Regions from separate parts of the Bradyrhizobium sp. SMVTL-02 genome, predicted to be linked through region 1. Evidence: predicted binding sites of a transcription regulator. Region 1 holds the regulator's gene; each other region holds the start of a gene.

The links. The regulator HrcA, encoded in region 1, represses chaperone genes, less so after heat shock. The targets are predictions, from matches to a motif close to GTTAGCACTCNCNNNNNGNGAGTGCTAAC.
Region 2: the regulator HrcA is predicted to act here: its motif matches at 2,334-2,362, upstream of ACNJYB_RS24820 (co-chaperone GroES).
Region 3: the regulator HrcA is predicted to act here: its motif matches at 1,939-1,967, upstream of ACNJYB_RS06180 (co-chaperone GroES).

The regions. Positions count from the first base shown of each region.
Region 1 is NZ_CP182469.1:319,489-324,151, reverse strand. It holds gene ACNJYB_RS01510 (hypothetical protein) at 1-45, shown strand, start outside; gene pncA (bifunctional nicotinamidase/pyrazinamidase) at 130-852, shown strand; gene grpE (nucleotide exchange factor GrpE) at 984-1,601, opposite strand; gene hrcA (heat-inducible transcriptional repressor HrcA) at 1,698-2,786, opposite strand; gene rph (ribonuclease PH) at 2,969-3,682, shown strand; gene rdgB (RdgB/HAM1 family non-canonical purine NTP pyrophosphatase) at 3,694-4,329, shown strand; gene hemW (radical SAM family heme chaperone HemW) at 4,346-4,663, shown strand, end outside.
Region 2 is NZ_CP182469.1:5,210,381-5,215,043, reverse strand. It holds gene ACNJYB_RS24830 (GIY-YIG nuclease family protein) at 1-146, opposite strand, end outside; gene groL (chaperonin GroEL) at 288-1,928, opposite strand; gene ACNJYB_RS24820 (co-chaperone GroES) at 1,977-2,291, opposite strand; gene ACNJYB_RS24815 (usg protein) at 2,691-2,978, shown strand; gene ACNJYB_RS24810 (cupin domain-containing protein) at 3,318-3,845, shown strand; gene ACNJYB_RS24805 (NupC/NupG family nucleoside CNT transporter) at 3,983-4,663, opposite strand, start outside.
Region 3 is NZ_CP182469.1:1,278,209-1,282,871, forward strand. It holds gene groL (chaperonin GroEL) at 1-1,488, opposite strand, end outside; gene ACNJYB_RS06180 (co-chaperone GroES) at 1,580-1,894, opposite strand; gene ACNJYB_RS06185 (hypothetical protein) at 3,877-4,029, shown strand; gene ACNJYB_RS06190 (cytochrome P450) at 4,210-4,663, shown strand, end outside.

The DNA of each region.
Region 1 (4,663 bases):
ACCCGCTTCCGCGCCGTGCGCGACGGGATCCAGCCGAAGGGGTAGCCCAAGCCTCACCAAACCCGGCTGCATTTTCGGGCTTCTGTTCGTATACTTCCCCGGTTGGATCATCCCGGCGGGAGACGAATGATGCTGGATCGGCGACAAATCTTGGCAATGCTTGGAACGACGGCGCTGGCGACCCTCGCGCCAACCGCGCCGTTTGCAGCGGCATCGATCAAGCCGGACGATGCGTCCGCGCTGCTCGTGATCGACGTGCAAAACTGTTTCCTGCCCGGCGGCAGCCTTGCGGTGAAGGAAGGCGAACAGGTGGTGCCCGTCATCAACAAGATGGCCAAAGCGTTTGCGAACGTGGTGATGACGCAGGACTGGCACACGCCCGGCCACGTGTCGTTTGCGTCGGTGCATTCCGGCAAGAAGCCGTTCGAGACCATCGACCTGCCCTACGGCAAGCAGGTGCTGTGGCCGGATCATTGCGTGCAGGGCACCGATGGCGCCGCGCTGTCGAAGGACCTGTCGATCCCGCATGCCGAGCTCATCATCCGCAAGGGGTTTCACAAGGACGTCGACAGCTATTCAGCGTTCCTCGAAGCCGACGGCAAGACCTCGACGGGCCTCGCCGGCTACCTGAAGGGCCGCAAGATCAAGCGCGTGTTCGTCGCTGGCCTTGCGACGGATTTCTGCGTCGCCTGGACCGCGCTGGACGCACGCAAGGCGGGCTTCGAGGTCTATGTGGTGGAAGACGCCTGCCGCGGCATCGACACCCAGGGCTCGCTGGCAAAGGCCTGGGCCGACATGGCCAAGGCCGGCGTGAAGCGGATTCAGTCCGCGGATATCGCGGTGAGTGCGTAGGCGGCGCTGAGGAGCGCGCTCCTTCGCGCGCGCCTCGAAGGATGAAGGGCCCCGCCGTAACATCTTGCCCTTCATGGTTCGAGGCGCCGCGCAAGGGCGCGGCTCCTCACCACGAGGGAGGGTTCTAAGACTCAGTTCGTCGCGCCGCTCGACTCGTTGTTGTTCGCCGCGGGCGCAGGCTTCGCGCCGCCCTTGGCGACACCGACCAGCGCCGGGCGCAGCACGCGCTCGCCGATGGTGTAGCCGGCCTGCACGACCTGCACGACGGTGCCCGACGGCACCGACGCATCGGGCACTTCGAACATCGCCTGCTGGAAGTTCGGGTCGAATTTCTGGCCCAAGGGATCGAACTTCTTCACGCCGTGCTTTTCCAGCGCGTTGAGCAGCGAGCGCTCGGTGAGCTCGACGCCCTCGATCAGCGAGGTCAGCCCGGGATCGGCCGCAGCACGCGCTTCGGCCGGAACGGCATCGAGCGCGCGCTGGAGATTGTCGGCGATGTCGAGCACGTCGCGGGCAAAGCCGGTGATGCCATAAAGACGGGCGTCAGCGACCTCCTTCGTGGTGCGCTTGCGCAAATTCTCCATCTCGGCCAGCGTCCGCAGCATGCGATCGCGCGCCTCGGCTGCTTCCTTCTGCAATGTCTCCACCGAGCCGGGCTCGGGATCGTCGGGCATGATGTAGGGTTTTGACACCACGGGCTCGCCGGTCGCTGCAGTCGTGTCTTCGGGTTGCCGGTCTTGCTCGGTCATCGGCTCTGATCTCGAACTCGTTTCCAGGGATTGTTGGCCCGGATATCGTGCCTAAGCGTCCGAAAATCAAGCGCCCGTGATCGGCGCAAACGCCGGTCAGCCCCCCAGGAGGCGGCTGACGATGCGGGCGGCGTAGTCGACGGTCGGGATCACGCGGGCGTAATTCAGCCGCGTCGGCCCGATCACGCCCAAAACACCGACGATGTGGCCGGCGGCATCCCGATAGGGCGAGATGATCGTGGAGGAGCCGGACAAGGAAAACAGCTTGTTCTCGGAACCGATGAAGATGCGCACGCCCTCCGCGGTCTCGGCCCGGCCCAAGAGGTCGATGACGCCGCGCTTGGTCTCGAGATCGTCGAACAGCAGGCGCACGCGCTCCAGATCCTCCAGCGCGTGCAGATCTTCCAGCAGATTGGCGTGGCCGCGGACGATCAGCTGGCGGTCCTCGTTCTCGCCGCCGGACCAGCTGGCGATGCCGGCCGAGATCACTTTCTGCGTCAATTGATCGAGCTCGGCGCGGGCTTGCCCGAGCGCGGTTTCGAGCTCGAGCCGCGCCTCGGCCAGGGTCCGCCCGCGAATCCGCGCATTGAGGAAATTGCCGGCTTCGGTGATCGCGGACGATGGAACTCCGGGCGGCAGCGTCAGCACGCGGTTTTCGACCTGGCCGTCCTCGCCGACCAGGATCACCAGCGCCTTTTCCGGTTCCAGCCGGACGAATTCGATGTGCTTGAGCCGCGCATTGGATTTCGGGGTCAGCACCACCGCTGCCGCACGGGTCAGGCCCGACAGCCGCGTCAGCGCCTGGTCCAGTGCCGCCTCGACCGACTGGGCCTGGCCGACCGTGGCAAGCTGGCTCTGGATCGACTGCCGTTCGGCCTCGGTGAGATCGCCGACCTGCATCAGGGCGTCGACGAAGAAGCGCAGCCCGAGTTCCGTCGGCAGCCGGCCCGCCGAGGTGTGCGGGGCATAGATCAGGCCGAGCTGTTCCAGGTCCGCCATGACGTTACGGACCGAGGCCGGCGACAGCGGCGTGGCGATCAGGCGGGAAATGTTGCGCGAGCCGACCGGCTCGCCGGTTGCGAGATAGCTTTCGACAATTTGACGAAAGATGTCGCGGGAACGCTCGTTGAGCTGGGCGAGGCCTGCGCGCGGCGCGATCAGATGGATCGGATCGTGATGGGCCACAGACGGTTAACTCCTCTCAGATGCTCATAATTTGTCCATCCGGGACGGTTCTGACAAGCGTGGCGTTTGCGGGGTGGAAAACCGGGGGCGATTAAGCGCTGATCTTCCCCCTTGCCGCTCACCCTGACCCCACCTACAAGCACCGCGAACAGCCCTTTTCCGAAAGTTTTGGAGGATTTCCCATGCGGCCAAGCCGCCGTGCGCCCGACGAATTGCGCCCCGTGACGCTGGAGCGCGGCGTGGTCAAATATGCGGAAGGCTCGTGCCTGGTGAAATTCGGCGACACCCATGTGCTGGTCACCGCCACGCTGGAAGACCGCCTGCCGCCGTGGCTGAAGGGCCAGGGCCGCGGCTGGGTCACCGCCGAATACGGCATGCTGCCGCGCGCGACCTCCGAGCGCACCCGCCGCGAGGCCTCGGCCGGCAAGCAGAGCGGCCGCACCGTCGAGATCCAGCGCCTGATCGGCCGCTCGCTTCGCACCATCGTCGATCTCGAAGCGCTCGGCGAGCGCCAGATCACGGTCGATTGCGACGTGCTCCAGGCCGACGGCGGCACCCGCACGGCCTCGATCACCGGCGCCTGGGTCGCACTCGCCGATTGCATCAACTGGATGAAGGCGCGCAACATGATCAAGGCCAACGTGCTGCGCGACAACGTCGCCGCGATCTCCTGCGGCATCTACAACGGCACGCCGGTGCTCGACCTCGATTATGCCGAGGATTCCGAGGCCGAGACCGACGCCAATTTCGTCATGACCGGCGACGGCCGCATCATCGAGGTGCAGGGCACCGCGGAACGCGAGCCGTTCACGGAAACCGAGTTCCTGGCGTTGATGGCGCTGGCGCGCAAGGGCGTCGCGCGTCTCGTGGACTTGCAGAAACTGGCTGTCGCGTAGTCAATAGGCCCATGCACCGCCGAATCACCGGAAAGCTCGTCATCGCCACCCACAATCCCGGCAAGCTCGCCGAGATGGAGGAGTTGCTTGCGCCGTACGGGATCGAGGCGGTGTCGGCCGGTGAGCTCGGCCTGGACGAGCCCGCGGAAACCGGCAACGACTTCGGCAGTAACGCCGCGATCAAGGCGATCGCGGCGGCGAAGGCGACGAAGCTTCCCGCGTTCGCCGATGATTCCGGTATCGTCGTCGACGCGCTCGACGGCGCGCCCGGCATCTACAGCGCGCGCTGGGCCGGCCCGACCAAGGATTTCAACGCGGCGATGGCCCAGATCGAGCGGCTGTTGCAGGAACGCGGCGCGACCACGCCCGACCGCCGAACGGCGCATTTCGTCTCCGCGCTCTGCGTGGCGTGGCCGGACGATCATCTCGAGGAGGTCGAGGCCCGGGTCGACGGCACGCTGGTGTGGCCGCCGCGCGGCACTGCCGGCTTCGGCTACGATCCGATGTTCCTGCCCGATGGCCACAGCCGCACCTTCGGCGAGATGGAAAGCATCGAGAAGCACGGCCTGCCGCCGCTCGGCCTCGGCCTGTCGCATCGCGCCCGCGCCTTCGTGAAACTGGCGGAGATCTGCCTTGAGCCGCGCTAGAGCGTTGTCGAGCGAAGTGGATGCCGGTTCGCGCCGGGAAAACGCGTCAAGACAGGAATCGGAAGCCTTCGGCGTCTACGTGCACTGGCCGTTCTGCCTGTCGAAGTGCCCCTATTGCGACTTCAACAGCCATGTCCGCCACGCCGCGATCGACGAAGCGCGGTTTGCGTCGGCCTTCGCGCGCGAGATCGCAACCACGGCCGAGCGCGCGCCCGGACGTGAAGTGACCTCGATCTTTCTGGGCGGCGGCACGCCCTCGCTGATGCAGCCTTCAACAGTCGGCGCGGTGCTCGATGCGATCGGCAAGCACTGGACCGTCGCCGGCGACGTCGAG
Region 2 (4,663 bases), 3.5 Mb from region 1:
ACGAGCCTGTCGACAGAGTATCTTTTGCTGAAACCGGCGACGGCTTTGCTCTTATGCTCATGGATGCGGCGGACGATGTCGTTCGTCACGCCGATGTAGAGCGTACCGTATTTCTTGCTGGCAAGGAGATAGACGTAATAGGCCATGTGCAAGTAGTGAAATGGATTCCGGGCTCGCGACTTCGTCGCGCCCCGGAATGACCAATTGCACTACTTTGGCGTGTATCGCTCAAAACAAAAACCCCGGCATCGCTGCCGGGGTTTCGTAGTCCTCGAGGTAGCCGGACCTTAGAAGTCCATGCCGCCCATGCCGCCGCCCGGGGGCATCGCCGGGCCGGCGCCGCCCTTCTTGGGCAGCTCGGCGACCATGGCTTCCGTGGTGATCAGGAGCGCGGCCACCGAGGCAGCGTTCTGGATCGCGGTGCGGACCACCTTGGTCGGGTCGATGATGCCCTTCTTGACGAGGTCGGCATATTCGCCGGTCTGGGAGTCGAAGCCGTAATTGTAGGCCTTGTTCTCCAGGATCTTGCCGACGATCACCGAGCCGTCTTCACCGGCGTTGATCGCGATCTGGCGAGCGGGCGCCGACAGCGCCTTGCGCACGATCTCGACGCCGGTCTTCTGGTCGTCGTTCTTGGTGCGCAGGCCCTTGAGCTGCTCGGAAGCACGGAGCAGGGCGACGCCGCCGCCCGGGACGATGCCTTCCTCGACGGCCGCGCGGGTCGCATGCATCGCGTCATCAACGCGATCCTTGCGCTCCTTCACCTCGACCTCGGTCGCGCCGCCGACGCGGATCACCGCGACGCCGCCGGCGAGCTTGGCGAGACGCTCCTGGAGCTTCTCACGGTCGTAGTCCGAGGTGGTCTCCTCGATCTGCGCCTTGATCTGGGCCACGCGCGCCTCGATGTCGGCCTTCTTGCCGGCGCCGTTGACGATCGTGGTGTTCTCCTTGTCGATCATCACCTTCTTGGCGCGACCGAGCATGTTGAGCGTCACGTTCTCGAGCTTGATGCCGAGATCTTCCGAGATCGCCTGGCCGCCGGTCAGGATCGCGATGTCCTGCAGCATGGCCTTGCGGCGATCGCCGAAGCCCGGAGCCTTGACGGCCGCGACCTTCAGGCCGCCGCGCAGACGGTTCACGACCAGGGTCGCGAGCGCTTCGCCTTCGACGTCCTCGGCGACGATGACCAGCGGCTTGCCGGTCTGCACCACCGCCTCGAGCAGCGGCAGCAGCTCGTTCAGCGAGGAGAGCTTCTTCTCGTTGATGAGGATGTAGGCGTCGTCCATCTCAACGCGCATCTTGTCGGCGTTGGTGACGAAGTAGGGCGAGATGTAGCCGCGGTCGAACTGCATGCCCTCCACGACGTCGAGCTCGGTCTCGAGCGACTTGGCTTCCTCGACGGTGATGACACCCTCGTTGCCGACCTTCTTCATGGCGTCGGAGAGGAACTTGCCGATCTCGGCATCGCCGTTCGCCGAGATGGTGCCGACCTGGGCGATCTCGTCGTTCGAGGTGACCTTCTTCGAGTTCTTCTCGAGGTCAGCAACCACGGCTTCGACCGCGAGGTCGATACCGCGCTTGAGGTCCATCGGGTTCATGCCGGCGGCGACCGACTTGGCGCCTTCCTTCACGATCGCGGCCGCGAGTACGGTCGCGGTGGTGGTGCCGTCGCCGGCCGCGTCAGCGGACTTGGAGGCGACTTCGCGCACCATCTGCGCGCCCATGTTCTCGAACTTGTCCTCGAGCTCGATCTCCTTGGCGACAGTGACGCCGTCCTTGGTGATGCGGGGCGCGCCGAACGACTTGTCGAGCACGACGTTGCGGCCCTTCGGACCGAGCGTGACCTTCACCGCATTGGCGAGGATGTCGACGCCGCGCAGCATCTTGTCGCGCGCTTCAACCGAGAATTTGACTTCTTTGGCTGCCATCTGGAATTTTCCTTGGATAATGTTTGACTGGAGGGAGGAGAGGGGCTCTTAAGCCGCCTTCTTCTTGGACTCGTTGACCTCGAGAACGCCCATCACGTCGCTCTCCTTCATGATCAACAGGTCCTGGCCGTCGATCTTGACCTCGGTGCCGGACCACTTGCCGAACAGCACGCGGTCGCCGACCTTGAGGTCGATCGGGATCAGCTTGCCAGCTTCGTCGCGGCCACCCGGGCCAACGGCGACGACTTCGCCCTGGGAGGGCTTTTCCTTGGCAGTGTCGGGAATGATGATGCCGCCTGCGGTCTTCTCTTCTGCGTCGATGCGCTTGACCACGACGCGGTCGTGAAGCGGACGGAATTTCATGCAGTCCTCCTAAACATTTGCACGAGTTGAGGATTTTGGATTGTTAGCAATCGATGCCCGCGAGTGCTAGCACGAGCGAGGTTGAAATAGGACAGGATTTTTGCGGGGGCAAGGGCTTCTAGCAGAAAAATCAGCACCCGGAAGCGGGGACTGCCAGAATCTCTTTTCCATCGTTAACCAGCCTGGAGGCCTCTTCGAGGCCCCCTTGGGAGACCGTATTAGCACGGAGACATGTCTGCTGCTAACGCATTGAACTTCAACAGCTTGTTAAACTTTTGGGCTTGAGCTGGGTTGTCAGTTTGCGTCACATTTCTCTCATGTGAGCGCATCGATTCCGGGTGGCTCCCGGGGCATGGATCAAGCCACCCCCTGTATGCGCTCCTGCAAAGGAGGTTTGGCATGGGACTGCGCGTTGGGGGTGTTTCCGAAGACTTCCGGAAACAGATGCTGGGCTACGGGCTGACGACGGCACAAATTCTCTACCGGATGCCGGATCATCCCTCGCTGCTCCAGACCTATGTCTGGCAGAACTACGACATGTTTCCAAAATTCCCGGCGCTGACGGATTTCCTGGCCTTCTGGCAGGAAAAGCTCGACGGTCCGCTCCATTCGGTCACCGTGGCGCATTCCAAGCTGATCAAGCCGGCCGAGCTGCGCGCCGTCGACGGCGTGTTCCGGCTAAATTGATTTAAGGCGTGGTCTCGTCGGGTGGGCAAAGGCGCGCTCCTCGCGCGCGCCGGGCTTGCCATTGCTCCGCGATCGCATCCGATATGGCGGGCACGCTTCGCTTTCCCCACCCCACGAACACGCTGCTACTCCTGGCTCATCATGCGGGAGATTAAGTCGGCGGGGGAACGGATACGAGACGACGGCCGTTCGCCACGACAGCTTCGGACAAGCTACGAGCGGTCGGCTCCATCGCGTCTGCTGGCCCGAGCCCGCAATTGCTGCCTGGTCCAGGACTGGCTAGTCTGCCGTCGGGTTGCACCCGTCCGGCGGGCGCGGCCCGGATCAGGGAGGCAGACAATGGCCAGGCAAAAGGCATCAAGACCCGCAACCAAGACCGCGGTGAAGAAGCGGAGCGGCGCCAGGGCCGCGGCGCGGTCCTCGGCGCGCAAGGCGGTGAAGGCAAAGGCGCGCACCACCGCACCGAAGAGGCCCGCACGTCGGAAGCAGCGCATCGCGATCAGCCATCACCGCGAACAAGACTTCAAGGCCGACGGCTTGCGCGCCTACGCAAAATACCGCGACCTCGGCATCGCCGATGCGACCCATGGCCTCGCGCAGGCGCATGTGATCCGCCTGCAAGGCCCCTGCGATCCGGCAGAGGTCTCAAAGCTGCATTTCCACGACGTCGAATTCCAGATGGTCTATGTGCTCAAGGGCTGGGTGAAAACCTACATGGATGGGCAGGGCGAGACCTTGATGAAGCAAGGCAGCGCCTGGACCCAGCCGCCAAAGATCAAGCACATGATCCTGGATTATTCGGACGATGTCGAATTGCTGGAGGTGATCCTGCCGGCGGAATTCAAGACGGTGGAGCTGAAGGCTTAGAGGCGTAGGTGTCGGAGGGGGCGCCCAGGTCTCTCGCTCGTCATTGCGAGGAGCCCTTGCGACGAAGCAATCCAGACTAACTCCGTAGACGCATTTCTGGATCGCTTCGCTTCGCTCGCAATGATGGGTGGACAGAGCTAACTCAACACCCCCACCACTGCCCCGATCAAGCACGTGGTCAGCGTCCCCGATACGATCGACTTGAGTCCCAGCGCGTTGATCTCCTCGCGCCGCTCCGGCGCCATCACTCCCAGGCCGCCGATCATGATGCCGAGACTGGCGAAATTGGCGAAGCCGCACATCGCGTAGAGCATGATCAGGCGCGAGCGCGGGTCGAGCGCATCGGGCGGCAGCTTCGAGAAGTCGACATAGGCGATCAGCTCGTTGAGCACGGTCTTGGTGCCCATCAGGCTTCCGGCCGTCACCGCCTGGTCCCACGGCAACCCCATCAGCCAGCACACCGGCGCCATGACGAGGCCAAGCAGGCGCTGCAGCGAGATCGCGGCGCCCCCGATGTTTGGCAACAGGCCGAGAATGGCGTTGACGAGATAGACCAGCGCCACCAGCACCAGCAGCATCGCGACGATGTTGATCAGCAGCTCGATCCCTGCGCTCGTGCCCTTCACGATCGCGTCCATCGTGTTGGCGACCTCCATCTCCGGATCGTCCAGCGCGCCGCCGGTGCGCTTGTCGGAGGTTTCCGGCACCATGATCAGGCTGACGAGGATCGCCGCCGGTGCGCCCAGCACCGAGGCGATGACGAAATGGGCTGCGGCGTCGGGGATGAGCGGAGCCAGCAGCGTCGCATAGAGCACCAG
Region 3 (4,663 bases), 960 kb from region 1:
GTCGATGATGCCCTTCGACACCAGGTTACCGTACTCGCCGGCCTGTGAGTCGAAGCCGTAGGCGTACTGATCCCTCTCGAGAATCTTGCCGACGATCACCGAGCCGTCTTCACCGGCGTTGATCACGATCTGGCGGGCCGGCCAGGACAGCGCCTTGCGCACGATCTCGACGCCGGTCTTCTGGTCGTCATTCTTGGTGCGAAGGTTCTTAAGCTGCTCGGTGGCACGGAGCAGGGCGACGCCGCCGCCCGGCAGAATGCCTTCCTCGACCGCCGCGCGGGTCGCATGCATCGCGTCATCAACGCGATCCTTGCGCTCCTTCACCTCGACCTCGGTCGCGCCGCCGACGCGGATCACCGCGACGCCGCCCGCGAGCTTGGCGAGACGCTCCTGCAGCTTCTCACGGTCGTACTCCGAGGTGGTCTCCTCGATCTGCGCCTTGATCTGGGCCACGCGCGCCTCGATGTCGGCCTTCTTGCCGGCGCCGTTGACGATCGTGGTGTTCTCCTTGTCGATTATCACCTTCTTGGCGCGGCCGAGCATGTTGAGCGTGACGTTCTCGAGCTTGATGCCGAGATCTTCCGAGATCGCCTGGCCGCCGGTCAGGATCGCGATGTCCTGCAGCATGGCCTTGCGGCGATCGCCGAAGCCCGGAGCCTTGACGGCCGCGACCTTCAGGCCGCCGCGCAGGCGGTTCACAACCAGGGTCGCGAGTGCTTCGCCTTCGACGTCCTCAGCGACGATGATCAGCGGCTTGCCGCTCTGCACCACGGCCTCGAGCAGCGGCAGAAGCTCGTTCAGCGAGGAGAGCTTCTTCTCGTTGATGAGGATGTAGGCGTCGTCCATTTCAACGCGCATCTTCTCGGCGTTGGTGACGAAGTAGGGCGAGATGTAGCCGCGATCGAACTGCATGCCCTCGACGACATCGAGCTCGGTCTCGAGCGACTTGGCTTCCTCGACGGTGATGACACCCTCGTTGCCGACCTTCTTCATGGCGTCGGCAAGGAATTTGCCGATCTCCGCGTCGCCGTTAGCCGAAATCGTGGCGACCTGGGCGATCTCCTCGTTCGAGGTGACCTTCTTGGAGTTCTTCTGGAGGTCAGCGACGACGGCGTCGACGGCGAGATCGATACCGCGCTTGAGGTCCATCGGGTTCATGCCGGCGGCAACCGCCTTGGCGCCTTCACGGACGATCGCAGCCGCGAGCACGGTCGCGGTGGTGGTGCCGTCGCCGGCCGCGTCAGCGGACTTGGAGGCGACTTCGCGCACCATCTGGGCGCCCATGTTCTCGAACTTGTCGTCGAGCTCGATCTCCTTGGCGACGGTGACCCCGTCCTTGGTGATGCGGGGAGCGCCGAACGACTTATCGAGGACGACGTTCCGACCCTTCGGGCCGAGCGTGACGTTCACGGCATTGGCGAGGATGTCGACGCCGCGCAGCATGCGGTCGCGGGCGTCAACGCCGAATTTCACTTCTTTGGATGACATATTGGTTTCCCTGAGTTGTCTTGGTCTCATCTCACCCTTGGCGAGGCGCCCGGCAGGCGCTCCTCAGGGGTGAGCGGTGCGAGCGGTTGGATTAAGCGACCTTCTTCTTGGCCGACAGGTCGGTGAGTACGCCCATGACGTCGCTCTCTTTCATGATCAACAGCTCCTGGCCGTCGATCTTGACCTCGGTGCCCGACCACTTGCCGAACAACACGCGGTCGCCGACTTGGATGTCGATCGGGATCAGCTTGCCGCTCTCGTCGCGGCCGCCGGGGCCAACGGCGATCACTTCGCCCTGCGAGGGCTTTTCCTTGGCCGTATCGGGAATGATGATGCCGCCAGCGGTCTTCTCTTCTGCGTCGATGCGCTTGACGACGACGCGATCATGAAGCGGACGGAAGTGCATGCAGTCCTCCTAAAACATTTGCAGGAGTTGAGGATTTCAACGTTGTTAGCAGTCTGTGCCAGCGAGTGCTAGCGCAGGCGCAGCTGAAATAGGATGGGGTTTTTACGGGAGCAAGGGCTTCCAGCAAAAAATCAGCACTCAGAAGCGTATCTATCTGAATCATTAGCGTCGCTAACTGGTCCGCCCGCTATTAGCGCAGTGTAGCTGCTCGGCCGAGGCCTGCACGATGTCGCGGCGGATGCTCTTGGCCAGGACGAATCCCCAAAAGATTGATGGCCTCGAGATTCTTAGTCATCTAATGCCATTCAACTTGGTCTCATTGACTGCTCGAAAGCCGGCTCCGGCCGATGCAGACGCGAGCGCTGATGAGCGCGCTGGGTAACAGGAGCTTGCCGTGGCTTGCTTCAGTGGGCGGTCCGGATTTTCTTCGAGTTACCGCCATGTCCGCAACAGCGAAAGAGCGTGAACAGGTTCGCTGATGCCCCTCATTCATAAGCGCGCTTATTCATCTTGCTCAATCACTAATCTTGGCAGTTGACGGTAGCTGATGAGATCGGCCAGGCGCGCCGGTGGCGCTCTCTTCGGAGCTGAACGAAACGCGCGGATTCGAACACAGGCATCAGCCACAGAAGGCAAACCGACGATTGGACGGTCGCTCACCCGAGCAATGCTTTCTAGCATTGCATAAGGTTAGACCATCCAGCCGTTCTGGCCGCCTCTGCTGATGAAGGGAATCGTGGCGGACTAGGAGCAGTCCCGCTCATCGGAATGCTTATCAATGGCGGCATTTTACATGCACAGCCGTGCGCTGCGCCTTAGCATAACGGCAATGGCGCTCGCGAAATGATCACTGGCGACGTCATGCCGGATTCCGAAGGGTCATGCAGAATCCCGGTAAAACGGACTCGCACGTCCCGTGCCACGGTTCGTGCCTCGGCCGAGCCGCGCGGCGGAACGGATCAAGACGAGCCAGCGCTCACGCAAAGCTCAATCGCGCTTCATCCACTTTTCTTCAAGATGCTGATGATCGTATACGCATCGTCTCGCGTCCTACGATTGCGACTAGATCCGCCTCGGGGAGGCAACGAAAGGAAACCGTGCCCGTTTCACAACATTTTCTTTAGACCGGTCGCAAAGAGTAAAGTGAGGGGCGGCACCGACGACTGGATCGGAAATACGCCGAGTCCGCCCCCGCATCACCCTGGGAGGCCAGTGATGCGGCTTTGAAGGTAGCAAACAATCGGATCATGCAGCTACTGCAACTATCTCACACCAGGATGGCACGCATGAGGGTTGAATCGGCCGCGGCGTCAGGTTGTATGCTGTCGAGCCCCTCGGATATCTTGACCACGCGCAGAAAGAAAACCTGACAGTCGCGACAAACAAGCGCAAGTCGCGGACAAAGATTGCAGGCAACGCGAGAGACGTGGTTTGGAGCCTTAGTAGATCAGCAACAATGATCCGATTTGGTCGTTAGTGCGACCCGCTCAACGCGCAAAGCCGAGATCTTTAATCCCGATAATACGCCAGCCGCCTCCTTTCTGCTCCAAGGCGTTCCCTTCTCGTTGGATAGGGTTCGTCCATGTTGCTCGATCAAAATGATCGCGGCAGACTGGCCCGGCGATCGGGCCATCTCTTCCCAAACGCGGTTGCGTCTCATGCCGGAGCCCTCTTCTGATCTAAGGTCTCGACCGAGCTCTTTAGCCCGAGTTCTCGGGTCGGAGCAAAATCCGGGCCGCAACGAATATAGTTCTGGTCCTTGTCGTCTATACGGCAAGATGCGACGGCGTCGGCCGCTCGATCTTTGTTCGACGTCTGACAGTGGGGCACAACTGTGTGAGATCCAAAACAGTTGCGTGCTGTTGCGCCTTCTCGAACCCTTCCGAAGCGCGATGAGGTGCTGAGAGTTCGCGAGGGACGCTGGCATGCCCCTTGCTCCCTCTCACAGTAGGCCAATCGAGGCCAGTTGGAAGGAGCTGAGCATGAGCAGCACGACAGGAGCTTGGGCTTACGGAGAGAAAGCGCCGATGCCAAGTCAAGAGCAGACCAAAACGAAAGAAGTTCGTGGCTCTTCGAGCCGCGGCGGTTTTGGGGCCATGCCGCAGGATGCAAAAGCTGCGGCAAAAAGCGCGTAAGGGGCGCTGACGAAATCGGGCGCACGACTGCCCGGCTATGCAGGGCCGAAAGTGCGGTACCGCTGACCTCGCCCTGCCCCTTGACGGCAGGGCGAGGAAGCGTCGCTGCTTTAGCCGTTGATAGGAGCTGGCAACTGCGGTTGCTCATTGCATCGCTAGAATGAATGAGTTGGGTGGGAATTGACCGTCCTTTACGACAAACTGGATCTCCCCAATATACAGGATCGGGTAGACTTTGCTGCGTTTATGTTGGGAATAAGCCACACCGATCTCTACAGGTACGAAACGGGCGGCCGCCAGATCTTCGTTTTCAACTCTCCTGAATTGGTTCAGCGCTTTTACGAAGACACTGATTGTTACGATATCAGCGAGCACCACTACAGAAACATTGTGTATGCATATGCTCCGTCGGCATTCCCACTGTTGAAATTGAAAGCGATTTCCGCTCGTCAAGTGAAGCCGTGCGATACAATTCTAGCTGAGCTAACTCAGAGCGCGGCTGGCTTTCAAGAGCGTGTTGCGCCATTCGTTGCAGATCAGAGCACGATCGAGATCTCACATGAGATCAAACGCTGGATGCTGATCCTGATGGCGAAATTGCTTTACAATTTCGATATCTCTCGCCATGCCGACG